One region of the Halomonas sp. 18071143 genome, then DNA from elsewhere that is predicted to be linked to it. Evidence: predicted binding sites of a transcription regulator. Region 1 holds the regulator's gene; each other region holds the start of a gene.
What was found. The regulator sigma-54, encoded in region 1, starts transcription at its own class of promoters, with help from an activator protein. The targets are predictions, from matches to a motif close to TGGCACNNNNNTTGCTNT.
Positions count from the first base shown of each region.

Region 2: glnL (nitrogen regulation protein NR(II)) is a predicted target of sigma-54. The motif match lies at 2,777-2,794, and genes of this name have one in related genera.
Region 3: KVY02_RS15945 (CmpA/NrtA family ABC transporter substrate-binding protein) is a predicted target of sigma-54. The motif match lies at 2,525-2,542, and genes of this name have one in related genera.
Region 4: codB (cytosine permease) is a predicted target of sigma-54. The motif match lies at 2,101-2,118, and genes of this name have one in related genera.

Region 1 covers NZ_CP078120.1:1,434,397-1,439,005, reverse strand. The annotation lists gene KVY02_RS06640 (KdsC family phosphatase) at 1-356, shown strand, start outside; gene lptC (LPS export ABC transporter periplasmic protein LptC) at 357-941, shown strand; gene lptA (lipopolysaccharide transport periplasmic protein LptA) at 938-1,444, shown strand; gene lptB (LPS export ABC transporter ATP-binding protein) at 1,468-2,214, shown strand; gene KVY02_RS06620 (RNA polymerase factor sigma-54) at 2,320-3,735, shown strand; gene hpf (ribosome hibernation-promoting factor, HPF/YfiA family) at 3,833-4,141, shown strand; gene ptsN (PTS IIA-like nitrogen regulatory protein PtsN) at 4,146-4,609, shown strand, end outside.
Region 2 covers NZ_CP078120.1:299,243-303,851, forward strand. The annotation lists gene glnA (glutamate--ammonia ligase) at 620-2,026, shown strand; gene KVY02_RS01525 (DUF4124 domain-containing protein) at 2,179-2,658, shown strand; gene glnL (nitrogen regulation protein NR(II)) at 2,845-3,906, shown strand; gene glnG (nitrogen regulation protein NR(I)) at 3,899-4,609, shown strand, end outside.
Region 3 covers NZ_CP078120.1:3,388,508-3,393,116, forward strand. The annotation lists gene KVY02_RS15935 (ABC transporter substrate-binding protein) at 1-404, shown strand, start outside; gene KVY02_RS15940 (methyl-accepting chemotaxis protein) at 517-2,205, opposite strand; gene KVY02_RS15945 (CmpA/NrtA family ABC transporter substrate-binding protein) at 2,682-3,986, shown strand; gene ntrB (nitrate ABC transporter permease) at 4,010-4,609, shown strand, end outside.
Region 4 covers NZ_CP078120.1:3,395,604-3,400,212, forward strand. The annotation lists gene KVY02_RS15965 (amino acid ABC transporter substrate-binding protein) at 1-451, opposite strand, end outside; gene KVY02_RS15970 (GGDEF domain-containing protein) at 441-1,883, opposite strand; gene codB (cytosine permease) at 2,165-3,430, shown strand; gene codA (cytosine deaminase) at 3,445-4,609, shown strand, end outside.

The DNA of each region.
Region 1 (4,609 bases):
TTACCGGCCGTGACTCGCCCATGGTGAGCCAGCGCGCCGCAGCGCTGGGCATCAGCCATGTTCATCAAGGCTGTGAAGATAAGCTCGCCACCCTGCGTGGGCTCTGCCAGCGGCTCGGCATCACCCTGGAGCAGGTCGCCTTCTGCGGCGATGACCTCCCGGACCTGGCGCCGATCAAACGCTCGGGCATCGGCATCACCGTCCCCAACGCACCGGACTACATGCATACCCACGCCGACTGGATTACCGACCGTCTGGGCGGACATGGCGCCGTTCGCGAAATTTGCGACACGCTGCTGACCAGCCAGGGGCACTGGGACGCCGTGCTCGACACTTACCTACACGGCTCCACCTGAATGGGCATCAGGGTGAAAAAGCGCGTCTGGCTGACGGGGCTGGTCATCACCCTGGGGGGACTGCTGGTTTGGCTGGACCCCCGCGCGCCCCAGCAGCGCGAGGTAGATCCTGAGGCTCAGGCTCAGGAGCCCGGACACGTGCTGGAGAATGCCGAGATCACTCTGTTTGGTGAAGATGGCACTCTGCAACAGTCGCTGGTCGCGCCGCGACTGGTACATACCCCGCAAGCGGCGATGACCAACGTCACGTCACCGCGCGCCACGCTGTTCGATAGTGAACAGCGTGAGTGGTTGGCGGTTGCCGATACCGGTACCCTGAACACGGACACCCAGGCGCTGACGCTGGCCGGATCGGCACGGCTATTGGCACCAGACGAAGGCTGGCAGCTGGATACCGACCTGCTGCATTATGATGGCCTGGCACGTCATGCCTGGAGCGATACCCCCGTAGTGCTGCAGCAGCCGCCCCAACGTATCGAGGCATCCCGTATGGATGTCTGGCTGGACGATAGTCGTGTCAGCTTGATCAATAACGTGCGCGGCGTGCATCCGCCCGCCCCCCACTCTTCTCAGGAGTCGCCATGAACGCCCTGCTTCGTACGGCACTGCTCGCCCTTGCCGTTCCCATGGTAGTCGTAGGCGCGCTGCCTGCTACTGCTCAACAACAAGCCCCTATCGAAGTAGAGGCCGACCGCCTGGACTTGGACCAGCGCGCGGGCACGGCGGTTTACTCTGGCAATGTCGATATTCGTCAGGGTGAAATGCAGCTGCGGGGAGAGCGTGTCGAAATTCACCGCAACCAGGCCGGCGAACTCTCCCGGGCCGTCGCCACGGGCGAGCGTGCCTACCTGCGCAATCAACTGGAAGACCAGACGACGCCCATGGAAGGCTGGGCGCGCCGCATCGTCTACCACGTGTCCGAACGCCGCGTCGAGCTCATCGACCAAGCCGAACTGACCCAGCAAGGGGATCGTTTCCAGGGGGGACGGCTCGAATACTTCATCGACCGCGGGGTGGTGCAAGCGCGCTCTGATGTCAGCGGCAGTTCGCCACAGCGCATCCGCATGACCCTGCAGCCCGAACAATAGCGAGAGGACGCCCCGTGACAGCGATGACCCCCGACACCGCAGCGGTCAAGACACTCCATGCACAGCATCTGGCCAAGAGCTACAAACGCCGCCGCGTGGTCAAGGATATCAATCTGGAAATTGCCCAGGGCAGCGTGGTGGGCCTGCTGGGCCCTAACGGCGCGGGCAAGACCACCTCGTTCTACATGATCGTCGGCCTGGTGAAATCCGATGCTGGCAAGGTGGGCATCGACGATCTCGACCTGACCCGGGCGCCCATGCATGAACGCGCGCTGGCGGGTATCGGCTACCTGCCCCAGGAAGCATCGATCTTTCGCAAGCTGTCGGTGGCCGACAACATCATGGCCATTCTGGAAACGCGCCGGGAGCTGGACCGCAATAGCCGAGAAGCGAAGCTCGAATCCCTGCTGGAAGACTTCCACATCACCCATATTCGCGACAACCTGGGCATGAGCCTGTCGGGCGGCGAGCGGCGACGGGTGGAAATTGCCCGCTCGCTGGCCACCGAGCCCGCCTTCATTCTACTGGACGAACCTTTTGCTGGCGTCGACCCCATTTCCGTGGGCGATATCAAGTCGATCATACGCGCGCTCAAGAAGCGCCATATTGGCGTGCTGATTACCGACCACAACGTGCGTGAAACCCTGGATATCTGCGATATTGCCTATATTGTTGGCGACGGACACATCATAGCCAGTGGAAACCCCCAGGAAATTCTCAATAACCAGAAGGTGCGCGACGTCTACCTGGGCGCCGACTTCCGCCTTTAAATAATGGCCCACGAAGACATTTTATTTAGTGGCATGCTTATTGCACTTGCACCAAACGGAGAGTCGCTCTAGGGTGGAGCTTTCTGATTAACGAGTGGTTCTCAGATGGTCATGAAAGCTTCTCTTCAACTGCGCATCGGCACACAGCTGACCATGACACCTCAGCTGCAGCAGGCCATTGCGCTGCTTCAGCTATCGACGCTGGACCTTCGTCAAGAAATTCAGCAGGCGCTGGATGCCAACCCCATGCTCGAACAGGAGGATGAGTTTGGCGAACAGGCGGTCAGCGAGCCTCAGGAAGCCGAGTGGGCAGACAGCATTCCCAACGAGCTCTCCGTGGACAGCGACTGGTCCGACACCTACCAGGACATGGGCAGCGCGGGCGGCAGTAGCGAAGGCCCGGACTTCGAGCGCCAGGCGGCCGGGCAGAGCCTTCACGGGCACTTGCTCTGGCAACTGGCCATGACCGACTTCTCTGCGCGTGAGCAAGCCATTGCCGAGAGCCTCATCGATGCGCTGGATGCCAACGGCTATCTGACCCAGCCGCTCAACGACATCCGCGAGGGGCTCAAGGCGCAGGGCCACGATGGCCTGAGCCAACGCGAGGTCGAAAACACCTTGCTGCGCCTGCAGCAGTTCGAGCCTACTGGCGTGTTCGCCCGTGACCTGCGCGAGTGCCTGATGCTGCAGCTGGCCGCGCTACCCGAAGACACTCCGCTGTTGATGCCCGCCAAGCGTCTGGTACGCCAGTTTCTCGAAGCGCTGGGCAAGGACGACATGCGCCTGCTGAAACGACGCCTGAGCCTCGATGACGAGCAGCTGGACGATGTCATTCGTTTAATCCGCAGCCTTGACCCTCGCCCCGGAAGCGCCTACGGCGTCACCGACGACAGCTATGTGACGCCGGACCTGGTGGTACGTCACGATCACGAGGGCTGGCATCTGGAACTCAACCCGGAAGCGCTGCCTCGGCTACGTATCCAGCCCGACTACGCCAGCCTGATCAAGCGCGCCGACAAGAGCCAGGACAACCAGTTTTTGAAAGAGCACCTCCAGGAGGCTCGCTGGCTGATCAAGAGCCTGTCGAGCCGCAACGACACGCTGCTGCGCGTGGGGCGCGAGATCATTGCCCGCCAGATAGGCTTCCTCGAGCAGGGTGAAGAGGCCATGAAACCGCTGATTCTGGCCGATATCGCCGAAGCGGTAGAGATGCATGAATCGACCATCTCCCGGGTCACCACCCAGAAATACATTCATACCCCGCGCGGGGTCTTCGAGCTCAAGTACTTCTTCTCCAGCCAGGTCAGCGGCCAGGAGGGCGGCGACAGCCACTCCAGCACGGCCATTCGAGCACGCATCAAGAAACTGATTCAGGACGAGCCGCCAGGCAAGCCACTCTCCGACAGTCGCCTGGTCACCCTGCTGGAAGAGGGTGGCATTACCGTGGCACGCCGCACCGTCGCCAAGTACCGAGAGTCGATGGGTATACCTTCGTCGAGCGAGCGACGCCGTTTGCGCTAGTTAAACGCTCTTGCCCAACAAACTCGCGGCGAGGGCTTTGCAATGGCCCAAAAAGGGTTACAATCGAAGTACAGTCCGATGGATAAGGAGCACGTCAATGCAAGTAAACATCACTGGTCATCACGTTGAACTGACTGACGCCTTGCGTGACTACGTAAACGAAAAGCTGGAACGCGTTGAGCGTCACTACGACAACATCACGACCGTCCAGGTCACCTTATCTGTCGAAAAGGAGCGCCAGCAAGCGGCTTGCACGCTGCATGCCGCAGGAGCAGACCTGCATGCGGAAGCGCAGGATAATGACATGTACGCGGCCATTGACGCCCTGGCGGACAAAATCGACCGTCAGCTGGTAAAACACAAGGAAAAAGCACAAGCCCGCGCCCAAGGCGCTGGCGTGCGTTAAACCGATGACGTTGGAAACCATACTCCCCCCGGAGCGCGTGCTGTACGACGTGCCCGGGGGCAGCAAAAAAAGGGTGCTGGAGTTTTTCAGCACCTTTATCGCTCAGAACACGCCCAGCCTGGACAGTCAGGAAGTCTTCAGTCGCCTGATTGGCCGTGAACGGCTGGGCAGCACTGGTATCGGCAATGGCGTAGCCATCCCCCATGCACGCAGTCCTCACTGCAGCACGCCCATTGCTGGCTTTCTCAAGCTAGCCGAGCCCGTCGACTTCGATGCCATCGATGGTGACCCGGTCGATCTGGTCTTCGTGCTGTTGGTTCCCGAAGAAGCCGATGACACGCACCTGGCCCTGCTGGGGCAGGTGGCCACGATCATGAATGACGCTGCCACACGCCAACAGCTGCGCAATGTCAGTAGCCAGCGCGCATTGCTCGAGCTGCTGACCGACAAGATTCGCGAGCAGGCTGC
Region 2 (4,609 bases), 1.1 Mb from region 1:
TGTGGTAATGACTCGCCTATTTGTAATTTATTGTAGGTGTTGGTTTCTTTTCGTAGCAAGTGGAAGGGTCGAGAAGCGCATAAAAATCGACCGTCTGGCTAATGCACTAATTTTGTGCAAAGACTGTTTTTTGCGTATTTTTTTGGTGCAGGTTGGGTGGGTGCAGTGCTCCATGTGATGACGTGACGAGCCAATGCGACATCAAGAGGCATCAGGAATAATTATTTTTTCTTTTTGAATCATGCTGTTATTTTTTTGAAGGCCATATTGGTGCATAGTTGGCATGCTACGTGCTTATGTTTTGTGACGGCTTCGTAGGCAGTTTTGTGACAGCTTCGTAGGCAGTTTTGTGACAGCTTCGTAGCCAGTTTTGTGAACAGTTTCATGGGCCGTCTGTCAGTCGCTAGCAGGTCATAGGCAGAAGCCTCTCGGCGTGCTACAACGATAGCCGGTCTGAAATGATCGCTGGGCGATTTGTTATCCATGGTCAAACAAACGTAAAGCGAACAAAAAAGACAAATGCGCCACGTGCCAGGGTACGTAGACGATTTGTTGCATAACACTTTTATCGATAGCTTACTGTTTCAAGCTTTAAGCCACGCTCATACCGGAGGGCACTATGTCAGCCAAGACTCTTGCGCTAATCGAAGAACACGATGTTAAGTGGGTAGACCTGCGTTTCACCGACACTCGCGGTAAAGAGCAGCACGTGACCGTGCCTGCGCGTGACGTGAACGAAGAGTTTTTTGAAAACGGCCAAATGTTCGATGGTTCTTCCATCAATGGCTGGAAGGGCATCAACGAGTCTGACATGATCCTGCGCCCGGAAGACGGCACCGGCTTCCTGGACCCCTTCACCGAAGACGCCACCCTGATTCTGCGTTGCGACATTATCGAGCCTGCCACCATGCAGGGCTACGACCGCGACCCGCGCTCCATCGCCAAGCGCGCTGAAGCCTACCTGCAGTCTACTGGCCTGGGTGATACTGCGTTCTTTGGCCCGGAGCCTGAATTCTTCATCTTCGACGAAGTGCACTGGAAGTCTGACATTCAGGGCTCCATGTACAAGATCACTTCCGACGAAGGCGCCTGGGCCACTGATAGCAAGGTCGAGACTGGCAACCTGGGTCACCGTCCGCGCCTCAAGGGTGGCTACTTCCCGGTTCCGCCGGTCGACAGCTTTCACGATATCCGTGGTGCCATGTGTAACACCCTGGAAGCGATTGGCCAGACCGTCGAAGTACACCACCACGAAGTGGCCAACGCTGGTCAGAACGAAATCGGCGTGAAGTTCAACACGCTGGTGAAGAAAGCCGACGAAGTTCAGGAAATGAAGTACGTGATCCACAACGTGGCGCACGCTTACGGCAAGACCGCTACCTTCATGCCGAAGCCGCTGGTAGGCGACAACGGTTCTGGTATGCACGTACACCAGTCGTTCTGGAAAGATGGTCAGAACCAGTTCGCGGGCGATGAGTACGCTGGCCTGTCTGAAATGGCGCTGTACTACATTGGCGGTATCATCAAGCACGCCCGTGCTCTGAACGCCTTCACCAACGCTTCTACCAACTCGTACAAGCGTCTGGTGCCGGGCTTCGAAGCGCCGGTCATGCTGGCCTACAGCGCCCGTAACCGTTCTGCTTCCATCCGTATTCCGTACACTGCCAGCCCGAAAGGCAAGCGTGTCGAAGCGCGTTTCCCTGATCCGACGGCGAACCCCTACCTGGCGTTCTCTGCCATGCTGATGGCGGGTATCGACGGTATCAAGAACAAGATCCATCCTGGCGATGCCATGGACAAGAACCTGTATGACCTGCCGCCGGAAGAGGGCAAGTCGGTTCCCACCGTGGCTCACAGCCTCGACCAGGCCCTGGAAGCACTCGATGCTGACCGTGCGTTCCTGACCGAAGGCGGTGTATTCACCGACGAGATGATCGACGCTTACATCGAACTGAAAATGGAAGACGTCGAGCGTATCCGCATGACGACTCACCCGATCGAGTTCGACATGTACTACAGCTGCTAAGCTGATGGCATGACTGCTAAGATCACCCTTGCGGTGTGACGAGCCAAAACCCCGCCTCGGCGGGGTTTTTTTATGGGCAGAATAGTTGAGGAGGCAGCATGGTGAGTAAGCGGCGTGTTGCATGGTCAGCCATATTATCCACAGGGGTTTTCGTGGCCGCCTGCCTGTGGGTAAGCGCTGCCAAGGCACAAACGGTGTACCGCATCGTTGATGCCCAGGGCAACGTGACCTTTACCGATAACCCCGAGCGCGGCGGCGAAGTGTTGCGGCTGGCGCCTCTGCCCAGCTTGCCCGCTGCACGCCCAGCCGCGCTCTCGGCGGCACGCCCTGCAGGGCGCCCGGGCCAGCCGTTCATGCCCTATGACCGGTTCATCATCGTTGCCCCCGCGCCTGGGGCTTCTCTGCGCGGTGGCATGACGCCAGTGGAGGTCAGCGTTTCCCCTGCGCTGCGTGAGGACCACCAGATCCAGCTGCTCGTCAACGGCGAGCTTAGCCAATCCCCTCTGCATAGCGATGCCTTTTGGCTGGCAGGCTTGCCCCCGGGGCAGCATCGTTTGCAGGCAGAGCTGCTGGACAGCCAGGGGCGCATTCAGCATCGCACCGATCAGGTGACGATTTTTATCGCTGATTAAGTGTATGCACTATAATGGTGCGTTGAATTAGCTAAATCTTCCGTCCCTTGCGCTATAAACGCCCGAGCGGTATCGGTAGGCTGCCCCTAAGCCGTGCATGGCGCCGTTTTGGGTAACCTGGCGCGCTTTTTGCACTTCCTCAGCTAAATCACTAACGCTACGGTTAGCGACGCTTCAGGACACGCCATGTATCAGCGCTTACTAGAACACCTCACGACGGCGGTATTGCTGCTGGACGGCGAACTTCGGGTTCGCTGGATGAATCCGGCCGCCGAGGCGCTGCTGGCGGTGAGCTTCAGTCGGGTACAAGGCATCAGTCTGGACACCCTGCTGGGCGGTGACGAGAGTATCGATGACGTGCTGGCCAAGGCGCGCGATGCGTTTCACCCTTACACCCAACGCGAAGCGCGTATTACGCCGCTCAATAGTGACCCCCTGACGGTGGATTACACCGTGACGCCGCTGTCCGCCGACGAGCTGCTGCTGGAGGTGGAGCCCCGTGATCGGCTGATGCAGATTTCCCGGGAAGAAGCGCTGACCACTCGCCAGGAGACCATCAAGGTGCTGGCGCGTGGGCTGGCCCATGAGGTGAAAAACCCCTTGGGCGGTATCCGCGGCGCGGCGCAGCTGCTGGAGCGCGATCTGGACGACCCGGCCTTGCGGGAGTTTACCCACATCATCGTCGAGGAAGTGGACCGTCTGCGCGATCTGGTGGACTCCATGCTGGGCCCCAACCGCATCATCAAGCATGAGCCGGTGAACATTCACAAGGTGCTGGAGCGCGTGCGTGCGCTGCTGTTGGCCGAGCATCCGCAGGTCACCGTTAACCGCGATTATGACCCCAGTCTGCCGGACCTTTCTGGCGACGAGTCGCAGATGATCCAGGCCGTGTTGAACGTGGCCCGCAACGCGGTACAGGCCATGAGCGAAGCCGACACGCCGTCCCCCACGCTGACCCTGCGCACCCGTGCCCGCCGCCAGTTCACGCTGGGGGCCGAGCGCCATCGGCTGGTCAGTGAGGTGGGCGTGATCGATAACGGCCCCGGCATTCCCGATGCGTTACGTGAAACGCTTTTTTACCCCATGGTGTCAGGCCGCGCGGAAGGCAGCGGCCTGGGGCTATCGATTGCTCAGTCAATTTTGCATCAACATCAAGGATTGATCGAATGCGATTCCCGACCCGGACACACCGAATTTCGTTTACTGATTCCATTGGTTATTAATTTACCGGAGATGCGTCATGACTGAGGCGACACGTACCGATGTTGCACGGGTGGTTATCGTCGATGATGACCGCGCTATCCGCTGGGTGCTGGAGCGCGCGCTAGCGCAACCCGACCTGGATGTCGAATGTATCGAGCGGGCGGATACGGCGCTGGCTCGGCTGCTGGAAAATCCACCAGATGTGCTGGTCACCGATATTCGCATGCCGGGAATCGACGGCCTCGACCTGATGTCTCGCGTGCGTGCGGCTCACCCCGATCTGCCGGTCATTGTCATGACCGCCCACTCGGACCTGGATAGCGCGGTGGCCTCTTATCAGGGGGGCGCTTTCGAGTACCTGCCCAAGCCCTTTGATGTCGACGAAGCGCTGGCGCTGGTGCGGCGGGCGGTGGCCCATGCCCGCGAGCGGCAGCGGCCGGTCAGCGTACCGGAAGGGCTGAGCGCCGAGATCATCGGCGAAGCGCCTGCCATGCAGGAGGTGTTTCGCGCCATTGGCCGCTTGTCGCACTCCCATATTACGGTATTGATCAACGGGGAGTCGGGCACCGGTAAAGAGCGGGTGGCCCAGGCGCTGCATCAGCACAGCCCGCGCTCCGGCAAGCCGTTCATTGCCCTCAATATGGCGGCAATTCCTCGTGACCTGATCGAGTCGGAACTGTTTGGCCATGAGAAAGGCGCCTTTACCGGTGCCGCCCAGCAGCGCCAAGGGCGTTTCGAGCAGGCCAAC
Region 3 (4,609 bases), 1.9 Mb from region 1:
AGCGCCAGCGGGAAGCCCTGCAGGACGCCCCGACGACGCTGGTGGTCACCCATAATGGCGGCAACCTGATGCTCAATCAGCACCCGGTGGTTCATGAAGTATTGGGCATTGTTGCTCTGGAGATGCCCGAGAGCGTCACCCCCGAAGTACGCGGCGAACGCACCTTTACACCGCTTTCCGCTGACGCCATTGCCGAGATCGACCCTGATATCGTGCTGGTGATCGACCGCAGCGCGGCCATTGGCAACGAGCCCGCAGACGCCGAGCAGCTTCGCCAGCAGTGGGCGGAAGCGGGCACAGACGCCCAACTGGTGATGCTCACCCCTGCGCTTTGGTACCTCTCTGGCGGCGGCCTGCAGAGCCTGGCCCTGCAAATCGAGGAAGTGGCCAGCGCGCTCAACTAGGCGCTGCCTGAAAAGTCGGCTTGCTGCTTAATCATACAGATGCAAAACACAGAGCCCCGCCACCGGTTTACGGTGGCGGGGCTCTGTGGCTCATAGAGATAACCTCAGCCTATCAAAACGCTTCCCACTCCTGCTCGGCACTGGCGGTCGCTTTGGACTTTGGCTTACTCGTAAGCTGGGGGCGCAGCAGCTCGCCGCGGGGCGGCGGGGTAGCCAGCGCGGGCTGACGACTTTCAGCCCCCTGTTCCAGGCGGAATGCCGCCACCACGCCCTCCAACCGCTCGGCCTGCTCCTCCAGAGAGCTGGCCGCCGCAGACGCCTCTTGCACCAGCGCCGCGTTCTGTTGGGTGACCTCATCCATCTGAGCGACGGCCTGATTGACCTGCTCGATGCCCGCGCTCTGCTCTTGGGAGGCTGCCGATATTTCGTCCATGATGTCGGTGACTCGGCGTACCGATCCGACGACTTCCCGCATGGTGGCACCGGCTTTTTCTACCAGTTGAGAGCCTTCATTGACCTGCGCCGTGGAAGCATCGATCAATCGCTTGATCTCCTTGGCCGCCTCGGCGCTGCGGCTAGCCAGGTTGCGTACTTCGCTGGCGACAACTGCGAAACCGCGCCCCTGCTCGCCTGCCCGGGCAGCCTCGACCGAGGCATTGAGTGCCAGGATATTGGTCTGGAACGCAATCGAGTCGATCACGTTGATGATATCGGCCACCTGCTGGGAGCTCGAGGAAATCCCGTGCATGGTCGAGATGACCTGCTCGACCACATCACCGCCTTCTACCGCTTTACCCGAAGCATCGTTGGCCAACGTGCTGGCCTGGCGTGCGTTATCAGCGTTCTGCCGCACGGTTTGGGTCAACTGCTCCATGCTGGCGGCAGTTTCCTGCAGGGAGGCCGCCTGCTGCTCGGTGCGCGACGACAAATCGGCGTTGCCCCCGGCAATTTCTCGTGCGCCGATGTAGATCGAGCCGCTGCTGTCACGCACGGTCGATATCGTGGCCAACAGGCCATTCTGCATGCGCTGCATGGCACTGAACAGCTTGCCGATTTCATTGCTTCCGCGCAGGTCCACGCGGGATGACAGGTCGTTTTCGGCAATGCGCTCGAAGTGCACCACGGCTTCATCCAGCGGCTTGACGATGGACCTCACCATGGCCATACGCACCAGCACGATGGTCAAAAGCGCAACGATGATCACGGCGATATCGATGTAACCGAACATTTGCATGTCGCGTTCATAGTTGGCCACCAATTGATCACCGTAATCCTCGAGGAAGTCATTGAACGCCATGCTCGATGAGATAAATTCCTGGTTAAGAGGGCTGATAGCTTGCCGTGCCCCCGCCAGTTGAACATCATTACCAGAGGTGACCGCCGCAGCGAGCGGCACAAGCCCTTGCTGCATGACCGCATGAAAGTCGGTAATGACGGCATCGGCCAATTCGCCATTGATGTCACGGGGGGACGAAGCCTCGAACTCGGCAAAGTAGCGCTGGGCTGATTGCAAGAAGCCGTCAGCTTCTGCCAGATAAGCCTGGGTTCGCTGTTGCTGTCCATTCTCAGCAGATACAACAGCGTTCATGTAAGCCAGTTGAGCAAACCCCACCGAGCGCTGAGCACGCACAAGCGGTAACATCTGATGCATCGCGATATCATCCAACGCCTCAAGAGACTCACCTCCTCTTTTTCCCGATTGGTGGCCAATAAAAGCGACCACCATGATCAATAAACCGAAGATGGCCAGTACAACGGTCAGGCCTGTTTTTACCGAGATATTTGCCAGTAGCTTGTTCATGCTCCCCCTCGCTGGCCAACCAAAATTAGTCAGCCCAGTCGAGAAATCCCTTTCCTTGAATGTGATGCCCGTTACCGAGCCTTAATGTGTTAACCACATTCTGTTGGGCGGTCACTATTCCGACAATAGGGTTTACATTGTTTGACGTTATAGATAACTTGCTAACAACCATGCTTCTTTTTCGTGCAGCTTCGCCAAAACTGCACCATTCCCACGCTGCAGCGCACCATGCCCACTCCCTTTAACCACAAGCTGGCCTTACCCTACTTCTGACTAACCTTTTGAAAAGCTGATGTTTCGCCAAAACGGCTCAGCCATTTGGCATGTTAGCTGCACAAGGCAAGAGGATAGCGAACTGGGTCAACGTGGACCCGGCGATAAAAAAGACGATCAACAGACAACGGCGTCTGCAACAGCTCCTCAACGGGGGCTGATTGCAGGCGCCGTTTTTGTCTCCAAAGGGCAGGAACCGTGTCATGCGCAAAAAAATCTCTTCGTCCCACTCACCGGAACGTCGCCACTTTCTCAAAAGCTCCGCCGCCGTGGTGGGAGGCTCTGCCGTGCTCAGCAGCCTGCCCATGAGCTGGGCTTTTGCCAACGGCGCTTTGGAAACCACGTCGGCCAAACTCGGCTTCATTGCGCTGACGGATGCAGCGCCGCTGTTCGTGGCCGATGAAAAAGGATTTTTTGCCAAGCACGGCATGACCGATGTGGAGGTCCTCAAGCAGTCTTCCTGGGGTACCACCCGAGACAATCTGGTGCTGGGTTCCCAGCGTAACGGGATCGATGGCGCGCACATCCTGACGCCCATGCCTTACCTGATCGCCAGCGGTGCCATGACCCCCAACAATATTCCCGTGCCGATGAGCATTCTGGCGCGCCTCAATCTCAACGGGCAGTGCATCTCGGTGGGCGATGAGTACGCCGACCTCAAGGTCGCGCTGGATACCCGTGAGTTTGCCCAGGCCCTGGCGGAAAAGCGCAGTGGAGGCAATGAAGTCAGCGCCGCCATGACCTTCCCCGGCGGCACCCACGACATGTGGATTCGCTACTGGATGGCCGCCGGGGGCATCGACCCCAACCGCGATATTTCCACCATAACCATTCCCCCCGCCCAGATGGTGGCCAATATGCGGGTGGGCAGTATGGACACCTTCTGCGTGTGCGAGCCCTGGAACCAGCAGTTGATCAACCAGGGCATCGGCTACACCGCCAATACCACTGGCGAGCTGTGGAACGATCACCCGGAAAAAGCCTTCGCCATGCGCAGCGACTACGTCGAAGCCCACCCCAACGCCACCAAAGCTCTGCTGATGGCCATCATGGAAGCGCAAATGTGGTGCGAAGACCCGGCCAACCACGAGGAGATGGCCCAGATCTGCTCACGCCGCCGCTGGATCCATGCGCCTTATGCCGACCTCATCGACCGTATTCAGGGCAACTTCGATTACGGCACCGGGCGCGTCGTGGAAAACCATCCACACATGATGCGCTACTGGGACAAGCACGCCTCCTACCCCTTCAAGAGCCACGACCTGTGGTTCCTGACCGAGAACAAGCGCTGGGGCTACTTGCCGCAGGACTTCGACAGCGCGGCCTTGATCGAGCAGGTCAACCGCGAAGACCTGTGGCGGGAAGCCGCTCACGCCCTTGGCGTGGCCTCGGCAGACATTCCGGACTCCACCTCTCGCGGCGTCGAAACGCTGTTCGACGGCAAGGTCTTCGACCCGGAAAACCCGCAAGCCTACCTCGATAGCCTGGAGATCAAGGCGCTGGCCTGAGCCAGGCAGCCTGGGAGAACCTCATGACGACTTCATCAAGAGCCAATACGCTGTCTACCTCCATGCCAGGCGTGCACCCTGTGCTGCTACGCCTGCGCGACACCCTGGTCAAGAACGTGCTGCCGCCGATGGTCGTGATGGCCATTCTGATCGGCCTGTGGGAAGCGCTGTGCTCCCATCCTGGCGCGGCGCTGCCGCCGCCCTCGCAGGTGCTCAACGATACCTGGGAGCTGATCATTCATCCCTTCTACGACTACGGCGGCAACGACAAGGGCATGGGCTGGCAGATTCTGGCCAGCCTGGAACGCGTGGCCTATGGCTACCTGCTGGCAGTGGTGGTAGGCATCAGCCTGGGCGTGCTGGTGGGCCAATCGACCTGGGCCCTGCGTGGCCTCGACCCCGTGTTTCAGGTGCTGCGCACCGTGCCTCCGCTGGCCTGGCTGCCGATTTCACTGGCCGGGTTTCAGGACAGCACCCCTTCGGCCATTTTCGTGATCTTCATCACCGCCATCTGGCCCATCATCATCAACACCTCAGTGGGGGTGCGTAATATCCCCGAGGATTACCGCAACGTGGCCCGAGTGATTCGCCTCAACGGCATGGAGTATTTCACCCGCATCATG
Region 4 (4,609 bases), 1.9 Mb from region 1:
GCCCTGTCAGGTCTTCGATGCGATCCAGCGCATTCTTCGCCAGCGACACATAGCGGGTAGTACTGAAGTAATGGGGGTAGGAAAATGCTGCCTGCCGACGCCGCTCTGCGGTATTGGTCGTCACACCACACTCAAGGTCGATATCGCCCTTGCTCAGCAGGATGAAGCGGTTGGCGGGCGTCACCGGCACGAAGGTGACTGCCAGCGCAGGCCCACCCAGCCGAGCGCTGATGCTGTCGACCACTGCTTGGCAAATATCGATGGAGTAGCCGATGGGCCGCCCTTCCACCACGTAGGAGAACGGCTCCTCGTGTTCTCGGTGCCCAATCAGAATGGTGTGATCCTGCTGAATGCGCGCAAGCGTCGGACCTGTCTGGGCGCTGGCCGTGCCCATGGCCAGCAGCAGCAAGCCCATCAACGCGATATACCGCCCAATCACGCTACACGTCATGGCTGGCTCCCATGGTCATGCCGCTACTGAACACCTGATAACGCCCTCGACCCATGGCCTTGGCGGCGTAAAGCGCCACATCGGCACTGCGCAACAGCGTATGGCTGCTTTCGCCATCCCGTGGGGCCAGGGCAATCCCGATGCTGACACCGATCTGGACGCGCTCTCCCTGCAGGTCAAAGGGTTCGCGCAGCGCAGCGACCAGCCGCCCTGCCCGCACACTGGCTTCGTCCAGCGCATGGTGATGAACAGGCTGGAGAATCGCGAACTCATCGCCCCCCAGGCGCGCCACCAGCTCACGCTCGGCCAACAGCCGCTGTACCCGTCGGCTGGCCTGGACCAGCAGTTCATCCCCGGCGGCATGCCCTAACGTATCGTTGACGGCCTTGAAGCGATCCAGGTCAAAAATCATCACATTGAAGCGCTCGCCTCCCGACAGCTGCGCGACGGCGACCTGCAAGGCCTCGTTGAACTGAACACGGTTAGGCAGCTTGGTCAGCGCATCGTGGTGCGCCAGGTGCTGGAACTTGAGCGCCTCCTCCTTGACCTCCAGCAGCAGCTCGCGCTCGACGACTTTTTTGCGTAACGCTTCAATGGCCTGGGCCATACAGCCAATCTCATCCTGGCGCTGTGTGTAGGGCGTTGTCTGCTCGGTTCGATTATGAGAAATATGCGTCAACGCCTTGATCAGACGCGGCACGGGCTTGAACAGCTGATGCATCAGCAGGCTCAACAGCAAGGCCGTGGCCAACAGCACGACGCCCAGTGAGGCGACGACTTTCAGCAGTAGCTCGCGGTGCATCTGGTACAGCGTCGCCTTGGTGCCAATGGTGGCAACCGACACCCCCCATAACTCCCCCTGAGGAGACACAATGGGCAATGCGCTGATGAAGTGCTCCTGCTTGCCAAGCCGGGCAAAGCCCACGTACAGCTCACTGCCAGAAGCAGCCAGCGGCAGCTCTGGGACGTGGGGGAGTTCGAGCGTGGTCTCTTCACCGTGGTGGGCATCGGCGACCATGGCGAAGCCGCCATCTGGCAAACGTGAAAACAGCCAGACGTTGTGGCGCGTTTGCGCACTCGCCAGCGCCAACACATCCACGGGGCTGAACCCCGTGCTGAGCACCGAGTCTTCATCCCCAATGGGCTGTTCGGACACCAGGTGCGTCACTTGGCCTGAGAGGTCCGTGCGTACCGCGACATTCGTGTAGATCCGCCGAATCGTGGCGCTCACGATCTGGGCATTGACCAGCGCTTCCCGGGCCCACTGTTCGCGTGCACTGCGCTCCACGATGGCAAAGCCCAGCAAGGCCCCCATAGAGTAGGCAAAGACTACCCCCAGCACCATGAATACCGCCACTTTACCGACCAGCGTCCGGTACCAGGGCAACCGGACGGCTGGCGACGGTGGCTCTTCCGAGCTTGATGGTTTCATATTGGCCGACTCCCCCTCAGCCACGTCTTGCCACATCGCCCATTGCTGATCATCGATCCTGTCAATGGCACGTTAGCGCCACGCCATGCAGAGCGCTCGTTACCTTGTGGTGCGCGTGCGCGCTCGTTATTCCTGTCTTCTTTTCGCAAACTACCATTAAAGACGCGCACGAGTAGCTAAAAATTTAAACGTTTCTTGTTACCTGACCACGCCTGATTGGCATGCGGCTTGCTGCATCTTTCTTGACCATGACACGCGACAACGTATCGAAGGGGAAAAAGATGCACCATTCAGACTACCCACTTAGCGAAGTACCCCTCCAGGCTCGGAAAGGGCTACTCTCTACCTCAGCGGTACTGCTTGGCTTTACCTTTTTCACCGCCACCATGTGGGCGGGTGGCTCCCTGGGCCAAGCCTTCCCGATTGGCCAGTTACTGTGGATTATCGTGGCAGGCAACCTGCTACTGGGTATCTACGCAGCAACGCTGGCTTATATCGCCTGCCAGAGCGGCCTGAATGCCGTCCTGATGGGACGGTTCTGCTTCGGCGAAAAAGGCAGCAAACTCTCTGACATCTTCCTCGGCTTCACGCAGATTGGCTGGTACGCCTGGGGAACCGCCACGATAGCTCTGGTACTGGTACGCACCACGGGGATGCCTGAATGGCTGGAAATCCCCTTGATGGTGCTGTTTGGCTTTGGATTCTGCGTGACCGCCATGATCGGCTATCGAGGCATGGACTGGCTATCGCGCTTCGCCGTACCCGCCATGATGCTCTTCATCCTGGTCAGCCTGTTCACCGGGCTGGTCGATGTGCGCGGCTTTGCAGGATTAAGCCAGCAAACGCCAACGGAAAGTATGAGTGTCGCAGCGGCGATCACCGTGATTATCGGTACCTTCATCAGCGGTGGCACCCAGGCGACCAACTGGAGTCGCTTTGCCAGGACGCCGAAAGTTGCGGTGATCGCAACGCTGGCCGCTTTTTTCATTGGCAATGGATTGATGGTGCTGACCGGTGCCTTGGGCACGATGATTTACCAGCAGGCAGATATCGTCGATGTTCTCATTGCCCAAGGCTTTCTCTCCCTCGCGGTATTGATGCTGTTCCTGAACATATGGACGACCCAGGACAACACGATTTACAACTTCGCCGTGGCGGGATGCAACTTGCTGCGCACCGAAAAGCGCCGCATGGTCACCGTCAGCGGCGCCGCCATTGGTACCATGCTGGCGGTAGGTGGCATGTACAACCTGCTCATTCCATTTCTGGTGCTGCTCGGCACGTTTATCCCTCCCATGGGCGGGGTGATCATGGCTGATTTTTGGCTCAGGCACCGAGGCCGCTACCCTGCTTTGGCCTCTGCGCAGCTACCCGATTTCAATCGGCGCGGCCTCGCCGCCTATGCCATTGGTGCCGGGGCTGCCTATTTTTCTCCGTTACTACCGCCGCTGGTGGGTGTCGCAGTCGCGGCAGGCAGCTACGCCGTACTGCTACGTCTGAAGCACGCTACGCTGGGTGATAGCTTCCCATCGACGGCCAAACAATAAGTGAGCACCTGTTTATGAACATGCAGATCATCAATGCCCGCCTTCGCCAGCACCCTGGGCTTTATCGGCTGGATATCGAGAACGGCGTCTTCACCGCAATCACCGCTCAGGATGCGCCGCAAACGGCAGGCGAAGGCCAGAGGGATGCCGGCGGCAAACTGCTGTGTGCGCCGTTTATCGAGCCGCATATCCACCTGGATGCGGCCCTGACCGCTGGCGAGCCTCACTGGAACCAGAGCGGCACGCTGTTCGAGGGCATCGAACGCTGGGGAGAGCGTAAGCCGTTGCTCGACGAGGCGGACATTCGGGAGCGCGTACTGAAGACCCTCAACCTGTTGATCGGCAACGGCGTGCAGTTCGTGCGCACCCATGCCGACACCAGCGACCCCAGCCTGGTAGGCCTGAAAACCCTTTGCACACTGCGAGACGAGCTGAAGGACAAAATCGACATTCAGGTGGTGGCCTTTCCACAGGATGGCCTGCTTTCATTCCCCGGCGGCGACAAGCTCATGGAAGAGGCGCTGGAGTTTGGCGCCGATGTGGTAGGCGGCATTCCTCACTTCGAGTACACGCGAGAGTTGGGCGTGGCGTCCATGAAGCGCGTCATCGAGCTGGCCATCAAGTACGACCGCCTGGTGGACGTGCACTGCGACGAAATCGATGATCCCAACTCGCGGTTTCTCGAAGTGCTCGCCTGTGAGGCACTGTTTCATGAGCTGGGCAGCCGCGTGACCGCCAGCCACACCACCGCCATGCACTCCTACGACAACGCCTACTGTTCGAAACTGTTTCTGCTGCTCAAGCGTTCGGGCATCAACTTCATTTCCTGCCCCACCGAAAGCATCCACCTGCAAGGGCGCTTCGACACCTATCCCAAACGGCGCGGCGTGACACGCGTCAAGGAACTCAACGAAGCCGGTATCAACGTCTGTTTTGCCGAAGACTCCATCTTCGACCCCTGGTACTCGCTGGGCAACGGCAAGCTGCTGCGAACGCTGGATTTTGGCCTGCATATCTGCCAGATGATGGGCTATCAGGACTTCAGCCAGGCGCTGTCGCTGATCACCGACAACAGCGCCCGCACGCTCAACATCGAGGCGCGTTACGGTATCGAGGTGGGCAAACCCGCCAGCTTCAACCTGCTGGATGGAGAAGACGACTACAGCGTGCTACGCAACC